DNA from 2 places in the Methylophaga marina genome. Region 1 is predicted to be linked to the other one. Evidence: riboswitches for the same ligand, from Rfam matches in the RefSeq annotation. Region 1 holds a riboswitch; the other holds the start of a gene.

The links. A riboswitch is a leader RNA that binds a small molecule or an ion and turns the genes downstream of it on or off. The one in region 1 is predicted to bind cyclic di-GMP.
Region 2: linked by a shared signal. The riboswitch ahead of QUE24_RS12250 (VPLPA-CTERM sorting domain-containing protein) and the one ahead of QUE24_RS02645 (hypothetical protein) in region 1 are both predicted to bind cyclic di-GMP.

Annotation. Positions count from the first base shown of each region.
Region 1 is NZ_AP027741.1:532,704-537,126, forward strand. It holds partial or broken gene QUE24_RS02635 (metal ABC transporter solute-binding protein, Zn/Mn family) at 1-694, shown strand, start outside; gene QUE24_RS02640 (thioredoxin family protein) at 823-1,161, opposite strand; gene QUE24_RS02645 (hypothetical protein) at 1,339-1,878, opposite strand; cyclic di-GMP riboswitch class I at 1,896-1,982, opposite strand; gene QUE24_RS02650 (hypothetical protein) at 2,192-2,368, opposite strand; gene QUE24_RS02655 (hypothetical protein) at 2,374-2,979, opposite strand; gene QUE24_RS02660 (DUF6228 family protein) at 3,083-3,379, opposite strand; gene QUE24_RS02665 (hypothetical protein) at 3,493-3,708, opposite strand; gene QUE24_RS02670 (hypothetical protein) at 3,878-4,423, opposite strand, start outside.
Region 2 is NZ_AP027741.1:2,389,999-2,394,421, reverse strand. It holds gene QUE24_RS12260 (TonB-dependent siderophore receptor) at 1-795, opposite strand, end outside; gene QUE24_RS12255 (AI-2E family transporter) at 1,109-2,284, shown strand; cyclic di-GMP riboswitch class I at 2,485-2,560, shown strand; gene QUE24_RS12250 (VPLPA-CTERM sorting domain-containing protein) at 2,579-3,160, shown strand; gene QUE24_RS12245 (Hsp20 family protein) at 3,797-4,279, opposite strand.

The DNA of each region.
Region 1 (4,423 bases):
AGGTGATGTAAAGTTAATCAAATCCGCAGACGTCATCTTTTTAAGTGGCATGGGTTTAGAGAACTGGTTTCAACGTTTAGCGAAAGCCGCCGGCACCAGCACAGCTCCGATTGCTGTTTCAAAAGGTATTGAGACCTATTCTGTAACAGCCGGCTATGGCCAGTTCAGAACGGATCCACACGTATGGAATGATGTCGATAATGTTCAGGTTTGGGTTAATAATATTGAAGCGGCCTTGATTGAAGTCAGACCAGATCTGACAAATGAAATACAACAGGCTGCTCAAGCGTACAGGGAAAAACTGACGGCACTGGATGCCAATATCCACGCAAAGCTGACAAGCCTGCCCACTGACAAACGTGACATTTTAACCAGCCATGACGCATTTAGTTATTACACAAAAGCCTATGGCGTCAGATTCTTATCTCCTCAGGGCGTTTCCACAGAAACAGAAGCCTCAGCTGCTACCATTGCTAAACTCATCGACCAGATTAAACAGCTTGGCGTGACACGTTATTTTCTTGAAAATTCTAATAACACCCGTTTGGTCAAGCAGATTGCTAATGCCACCGGGGCCAAACCAGGCGGCAGACTCTATCCCGAGTCGTTATCTGAAGAAAATGGCCCGGCTGCAACCTATATAAAACTAATGCAATACAACACACAACAAATCGTCACGGCCCTTTCCGAATAACGCCGAGATACCCAGGCTATTTATCTTCAGATAGTCTGTGTAGTGGCTCCTTAAACCGCAACACATGGTTTATATGCATAACTATTCTCAGAGAAAATCAGTCGGGACAAGGGCAAAACTGGCTCCGCTTAGTTGAGTTTCGACATCAATTCACGAACCTCATCAGCACGTAATGGCCTCACAAGACGACCCACTTCTTGACCATTGTCTAGCAGTATCAATGTCGGCCATAGCTTAACCTTAAACCCACGGCCCAATCGCTTGCCTTTGCCGTCGTAGATTTTGATATGACGTAGCTTCGTATGTTCATTAACTACTTCGTTAATAGCTGCACTTGCTGCCTGACAATGACCACACCATGGCGCGCCAAACTCAAGTAATACCTTCCCCGGCAATTCGCTGGTTTGCTCAAAGGTTAATGTTTCCTCTGCATAGGCTGAGTCGGTATCAGCTTGATCCATATTCATATACTTAACTCTATGGGTAAATGACAATCTCTTTACTCAAACGCCGAAAGACTCTTCTCTCAGCCACAAAAAAAAGGTTCATTTGCCATATCATCTTGCCATAAGTTTCTTTCAGGCAATAAAAAAGCCGTAATGAACTTAATCATTACGGCTTTAATCGGTTTAACAGTCTGGGTATTAAGCGACTGTTTTTTGAGCTCTACGACGTAAGCCCATGAAACCTAATAATGCAGGCGCAAACAAGAATGCTGCAGCAGGAATAGGCACTGCAGATACATTTAATGACATACCACCGATGTTGTCACCGTAGTTACTATCATTGATGAAGAACTGAACTGTGGCATCAGATAACAGTGTAAATGTTGCACCAAGTGCGTTCAGCAGCGCTAAATCTGCTGTCTCATATCTACCAGTATCGCTAGTGATGATATGAGTAGTGCCAGACGGTGTAGTGAATGAGTAGTTGTTGACCCAGCCTTTTGAACAACCAGTGCCATCAGCACTACAACCTTGCACTTTACCCCAAGCATTCCACGCTGTGTATGTGTCATCTTTAAATGGGCTTATTGAATAAGTACCTGCTTTCAGGTTGAGTTCAACAGCATTCGAAGAAGTGTTTGTTTTTGCATCAAGATGGACAGTTGCTGCGTTAGCAGTCAACGGCGCCATAATTAACAACCCGAGTGCGATTAATAAGTTTTTGCTAAATAACTTCATTACATAAGCCTTTGTTATTCTGCAACCCAGCCATCTTTATTCACTACTTATAAAGACCTGAAGCTTTCCGTGCTTGGCTCACACCAAGGTTGGCTTTATTAAGAAATTAATTTACTACAGCTACAGGGTAAATCGCTTTTATAGCTCAATCAATTGTACATTGGTACTAGAAGGCCTATATAAAAGTGGGTTTTGGCGATTTCTAGCATTAAGACTTCCCCACTCACATCAATCTGAACAGGCAAAGCTGGTTAGGAATACAACTATGTATCAAGTAGATAAATCAAACTCAGCGCGAAAATAACGTAACAAGCTAAAGTGAAAAATGACCAAACCAGAGAGTGAGTAGCCCTGACTTTTCCCCACCATAAGCTAGGTTCTCAATAAAGATCGCTTCTTGCATCCACTTGGCAATAAAGTGCATCGCCACCACAGCAAACAGAAACTGAATCAACGCTGGCACCCAACTCAAAACAGTCGCGCTTATCACTATTACTATTCATTATTCTCACGTGGATGTAGCTCAGACTCTATCCACTGCGCGACTTCTTGTTTGTCTTTTCGTTTTACCATCTGCCTAGTATTGATGTCTTTTGGATAAACGCAAGTGCCTGTATTGTGCTTCAACACAAATGCGCGTTTCGCCCCAACAGGGTGTTTACTTGGCGCATGAATTACTGCGGCTCTTAACTCGAGACATTCAACGTCTTCCAGTGAAGCGTTTAAACCTATTTCATTTTGAGTCTTTTCAATAATGTCTCGAAATGTTCCTAAAATCAGATAACTACCATTTAGCAACGGCCCTTGACGCAAGGTTTGCTGCACATTTTGCTCCGTAACATTAATGCGCTCAAACTCGGTCACAGCAAGCTTATGCTCCTCCCCGGACGTCATTTTTATCACGGCTTGTACACACACCACATGAACAGGCCGCTCCCCCATATTCACCAACATACACAGCGCATCGGGGTTCTCATTTTGAGCATGGTGAAAAAGAAGATAGGGCCGATTATTACGGCGATATTGACTAAGAATTAACTGTAAATAGACAAGCCAGATAATGGCCATAACAGCAGAGCTGACGGGGCCAACATACTCCATAGGTTCTCCTCCTCCGTGGGAAATTAATGTTTAGAGGGGTACTGACTAAGAACTCAGTGATGAGTTTCATTTAGTAAATTGATGAAGTGTGTGAGTGAGAAATCTATAGAAAGAAATCAAGTTTGCTGACACCTTGAACATGCATAGCCGTTGCCGTGAGCATGAACTCTCCGTCCAAAGCTCCCCATATCTTCTCCCCTTTCCAGCCTCGCCAGTTGTCTGCCATATCCCGAAACAGAAGACTTGGCGGGCCGACAAAATAGGTTGTTGTATTGACTTCACCTATAAATGGAGCGCCAGTAACAGAGGCAACAAAGTTTGAGCCCTCCTCGTTGCCACCAACGATCCTCAAGGAGAGGGTTGTGGCGTCATCACATGACTTGATTTCTATCGTTTCCATAGACCATTAACGCCAACAGCACGCGCGGCTGCGAAATGGAGGCGAAGCCGCAATGTAGTAGACGTCGCCGTGACTGTGATTGTTAGGCTCAATTACCGGTTTTGCGCCGATGATTAATCGACAAAACCGAAATAGTGGCCAACACCCAGAACGGTTTCCACAAATTTCTTGGCTGTAGCACGATCCATAATCACAGATTTGCCATCGACATTCAGATAAATACTATCCTCGTCATAGAATGAAGAGCGGCCAAACTCAATATCCATTTTTTCTTTCCCGCCCTGACATTTTACCGTTTCTTCAAAAACATGGTTGTCGCTATAACTCAAACCCTTCTTGTAAAGTGACGACTTTTGATCGTCAGATATGAACGTTGGGCTTCTGGCCTAACGCCAGCATCAGCCGGCGCGCTATTCGCGCGCGCGGCTGAATGCCATCGTTAGGCGATTGATCGTGTGTTGATTCTTTGCCTGGAAAAATAATTTCAACCAGACCCCTTTAATTCTTTAATTGCAGGGTGCGAAACGCCGCTTCGATGAATAACGCCTGGTTGAGAAACGGATTTTTACTGAATAGGTCGCCGGATGTCAATCGATCAATCAGTGACTGGCGCGGATTGCTAGTGTCTGTATTGGGTAAGTTAGCTGATGATTGGGGAATAAACTTGCCTGCATTCTCACTTGGCTCATGCACTAAATAGATTGTACCTGAAGCAATAGCGGCTTGGCGTCGTCGGTCACTGGCAAGTAACCCGGCTGCCAGTTCAACATCATCAGCATCGAGGTTGTTCTCTACAGCATAATCATACGCAGCTTCCAACGCTTCTCTGTCGCTTTCCGATAAAAAATCAAAGACATTTCCACTATCAGATGAAGGGTTAGGTCTTGGTATCGTTTCACGAATGTTGTGTTCTTGCTGCAAGGCATTTCTCAACGCTTGGCCATCTATATCAATTTCGGTATTGGCTGTTACCATGCTAACGGCTTGGTCAAGCAACGCTTGGCCTCTTGCTATGGGAAGGTAACTGGGCCCAAGTTCTTGGCG
Region 2 (4,423 bases), 1.2 Mb from region 1:
GCCATCACTATAGAAAAGTGGTAATGCTCCTGATGAGTTACCATCACTATGATGGTCGTTCACACTGTGAGAAAAAGTTAGCTCAGTGCTGTCCGTCAGATCTGCTGAAACAATGCCGTAAAAGACATCACGGTCTGTGGAGTAGCGATCAAGGTATGAATCTCCTTTTTCTTTGGCAACGACTAAGCGACCACGAACGCGATCATTAATAGGCCCGGAAATATCGGCATCAACACGACGAGTATTCCATGAACCATAAGAGGCTTTAGCTGATGCCTGAAATTCATCAGTGGGGCGTTTACGCACAAAATTGATGGTGGCCGAAGGATTAGCTAAACCAGTAATCAGACCACTCGCCCCTTTAATGACCTCCACTTTTTCATACATCGCGGTGTCATCGTGACCTTGTGTCAAACCATATGAAAAAGGCACACCAATGCCGTCATACTGAAAGTTAACGATATCAAAACCACGTGCGGTGTAGTACGTTCGACCCGTTTCTACCTGCTCCACCGTCACACCCGGCACATATTTCAGTAAGTCATTCACCTCATTTAAGGCAAAATCTTCAATCTGATCTTGTGAAATAACCGAGACAATCTGAGGCGTTTCAAAGATGGTTAAATCCAGTTTTGTTGCTGATTTGGTTTCCTCTGGTTCGCCATAAATGCGCAATGAATCCAGACTAATCACTTCGCTAGACTCAGATACTTGTTCAACTGGCTCCGCATTAGCTAAGCCGCTATACAGCGAGACCAATGACAAGCTAATGGCATATCGTGTGCTCCGTTTCATATGTCTTATCTCATGATTTGTTATTTAAAAAATGACAGCACTTTACAGATCATAAAATCTAAATACAAATCATTATTATTTAACAACTAATATGAAAACACTGGCATTCAGTCTCCTAATTCAATCAAGTGAGTAAGTTTGAGAGTTTCCTGAGATGAAAAGAGTGATTCTATTTTTTCCAAATACATTTAAAAATCTGGCATGCTACGTATCAACTAAAAATAGAAATATTGAACAGAAAAGAGTTATATGAAATCTAGACAAAATATCAAACACAATGACCCAATTGGTTTCGACTAGAGGCAAGGCTGAGATGTCAGACGATATACAAAATAACCACACCATGCCAGCAGATGCCAGCCCCGAGTTAGTGTCAAACAATATGCCTGCCACCAACATATTTAAGTCAAGTTCACACTGGGCAATAGTCGGTATATTTTTACTGCTATTACTGGGCAGTGTTGCTCACGCTCGTGATTTTCTCGTGCCGGTAGCGCTTGGCGTGTTACTGGCACTAGTGTTTAGTCCGGTGCGACGTTTCCTTGAGCGCAGACGGCTACCACCAGCTATCTCCGCGTTTATTATTGTCAGTGGACTGATGACATTAATAGGCTTGGGCTTAAGCACCCTCGCAGATCCTGTGCAGAGTTGGATTAAAGAAGCCCCCACCATCGGCTTTAAAATTGAACAGAAATTGCGTGGTGCCAACCAGTCAGCGAAAGAAGTCATTGATGCTGGCAAACAGATTGAGCGGATCGCCTCGCTGGAAAACGAGACAGAGCAAGTACAGAAAGTCTCACCACGCGAGCCAGGAGTGCTTGTCAAACTCGCTACTTCGGTGCCTGAAATTCTGGCGCAAATGGTATTTACCCTAGTGTTGCTGTTCTTTCTGCTGGCCTCAGGTGATATGTTTTACGAAAAGCTAGTTCACATTATGCCGACGTTTAAAGATAAGCGTAATGCGGTCAGAATTAGCTATGACATCGAACGCAAGTTATCGAATTACTTATTCACTATCACCCTTATTAATGCTGTGCTTGGTATAGCGGTTGGCGTATCAATGTGGCTGCTGGGCATGCCAAATGCCATCCTATTTGGTGTGTTAGCGTTCGCCTTGAATTTTGTACCGTATCTTGGTGCTATCGTAGGCGTTGTGATCGCGGCCCTCGTAGGTTTGCTTACCTTTGACCATACCGTTACCGCGCTGCTGCCCGCCCTAGCCTATTTGACGTTAACGATTATTGAAGGGCAACTTGCCACGCCTTATTTCGTTGGTCGGCGCTTAGAAATGAACCCCGTCGTGATTTTTCTCTCGGTCGCATTATGGGCCTGGTTATGGTCGATTGTGGGTATGTTAGTAGCAGTGCCATTATTGGTTGCTGTTCGTACCTTTTGTGAACATATCCCCAGCTTGCAGGCATTTGGTACTTTTCTCTCGGCAAGAGGTAGTGAAAACTTTCATCCAGAAAATGCCGACACAGAAACCTAAGAATCTGTTGAGTCAGTCTGCTAAAAGTTTATTGTTCACTGAAAGTCATGCAAATCTGGATCAAGCTGGTTTCCCCTCTTATTTTGATAACATTATCAGGGTGTTAATCTTTTTTCTGTCTATTGTACTAAAGTACAATAGACAAGCTTCAGTTCGTTTAAATAATCTATTCTCGAAGAGGTTCTCTTCACCCCAACCTTTATCTAACTTGCCAACCATGATGCGAATCATGCTACGGAAAGCCACGAGCCTCATGTAGGTAGTCGGGCTGCATATATGCAAGGGCAATGTAATATGAAAAAAATCTTAAAGACTGCGATCATTTTATTTTCCAGTTTTATCGCAATCGCTCACGCCGCTCCTGTGGCGATTAATTTTAATTCACTATCATTTTCTAATGTCAGTAGCTACACAACGCAAGGTGTGACTTTTTCAAAGGGAAGTGCAAATATTTCTACAGATAGAACACCAACTGGCTCCAGAGGTTTAAGTGGTACTTCTTTTTCAAGTGATGATCCCTTTAAGGCTGTTATTGCTGGTGGTGCCAAATCAGTGTCTGTTGACCTAGGTGACTATGGTAATGACCTCGACAATATCTTTTTATCCGTCTATGACATCGCCAATAATTTATTGGGAACAACATCAGTTAATTGCTGTACCAGCAGCACAATGGTCACATTGTCGCTTGCTTTTGATGACATTAGTTATGCTATTTTTGGCACGATAGGAGGCTTCTACAAGAATTCTGTATATGCTGACAATTTCACCTATACACCTAGCGTTTCTGAAGTACCAGTACCAGCTGCAGCTTGGTTATTTGCTTCTGGTTTAATGGGATTTACTGCAATGAGAAGACGTTCTAACTTAAAAAAGTAAACGTTTATCTCACATGCGGCATTGCTTAAATGTCAGTGAAAGCCAGCACTCAAGGGGCTGGCTTTTTTTGGGTACAGATTAACTCATATAATTAATAGGGTTAGAGCGGTTTATTTTGAAGAAAAATACCGACCAACATTAAGAACCAAACACTCTTGTATATTAAAAAGCCATTAGAATTAAGCTGAACTTGTCTAATCAACTGGAGGTTTAAAAGTTCGTATCTCTCGTCTATTGCCGCTAAAAATTTACTGTACTTTATGGATTAAGTGGACAAGTGTTTGAGCGAAGCGAGTTGGTGTTCACGCCATAAAATACAGTAATTTTTTAGGGATAAGACAATATCGGGTGCCCTTTTGTTTGGTTCGTTTATTTTGGTATGCACAAATTCGTCTGGAACGAATTTGGACGCCAAAGGCGCCCGAAGAAGGGTGAGTGACATGGATGTCACGAATCAAATTAAATGAACGCCTCGCGGCAGCGTGTGATTTAACAAAAGAAACTATCCGTTGGGTTTCGTTCCTCTACCCAACCTACATAACCAATCGTTTTTTCTATAAAAATCAATTCGTTATACAACTTAAAATATTCTCTTATAGTTTAAAGAAGGGTGCGCTTACGCGCACCCCGGATGAGTTAGGCTGCTTTAGAAGTGTCAGCGTTTTTATCTTCCACATCATGTTCCAAAGCTTTGTTAGCCGTTTGGCTAATCGGAATCGATTTAGGCTTCATCGCTTCAGGAATTTCTTTCACAAGGCTGATAGTCAGTAAGCCATTGGAAAGATCGGCGCCAGTCACTTCGACGTAATCAGCAAGGTTGAACTTACGTTCAAATGAACGATAAGCAATGCCTTGATGGAGGTATTTACGCTCTTCTTTAGCCGCTTTTTCACCTCGTACAGTCAGCACACCATTTTCAACCTGAATATCAAGCTCCTCTTGGGTGAAGCCGGCAACGGCTAGCGTGATGGCATAGCGGTTGTCCTCGATGAGCTCAATATTGTAGGGAGGGTATCCACTGGAAGTGGAGTCTGCAGTAAGTGCATGGTTAATCAGTGATCCCAAACGATCAAAACCAACACTACTACGATAAAGAGGGGTTAGGTCAATTGCATTCATGGTATATCCTCCGTTAGAAGCAATATAAAACAAAAACAATCAATGGTGAGGGCCCCTTCATGACAACCTCTCACGTTATTTTTAATAGGGTTTGACTCAGCAGATTTCAAGTCGTTTTATGAAATTTTTTATCTGGACAATATG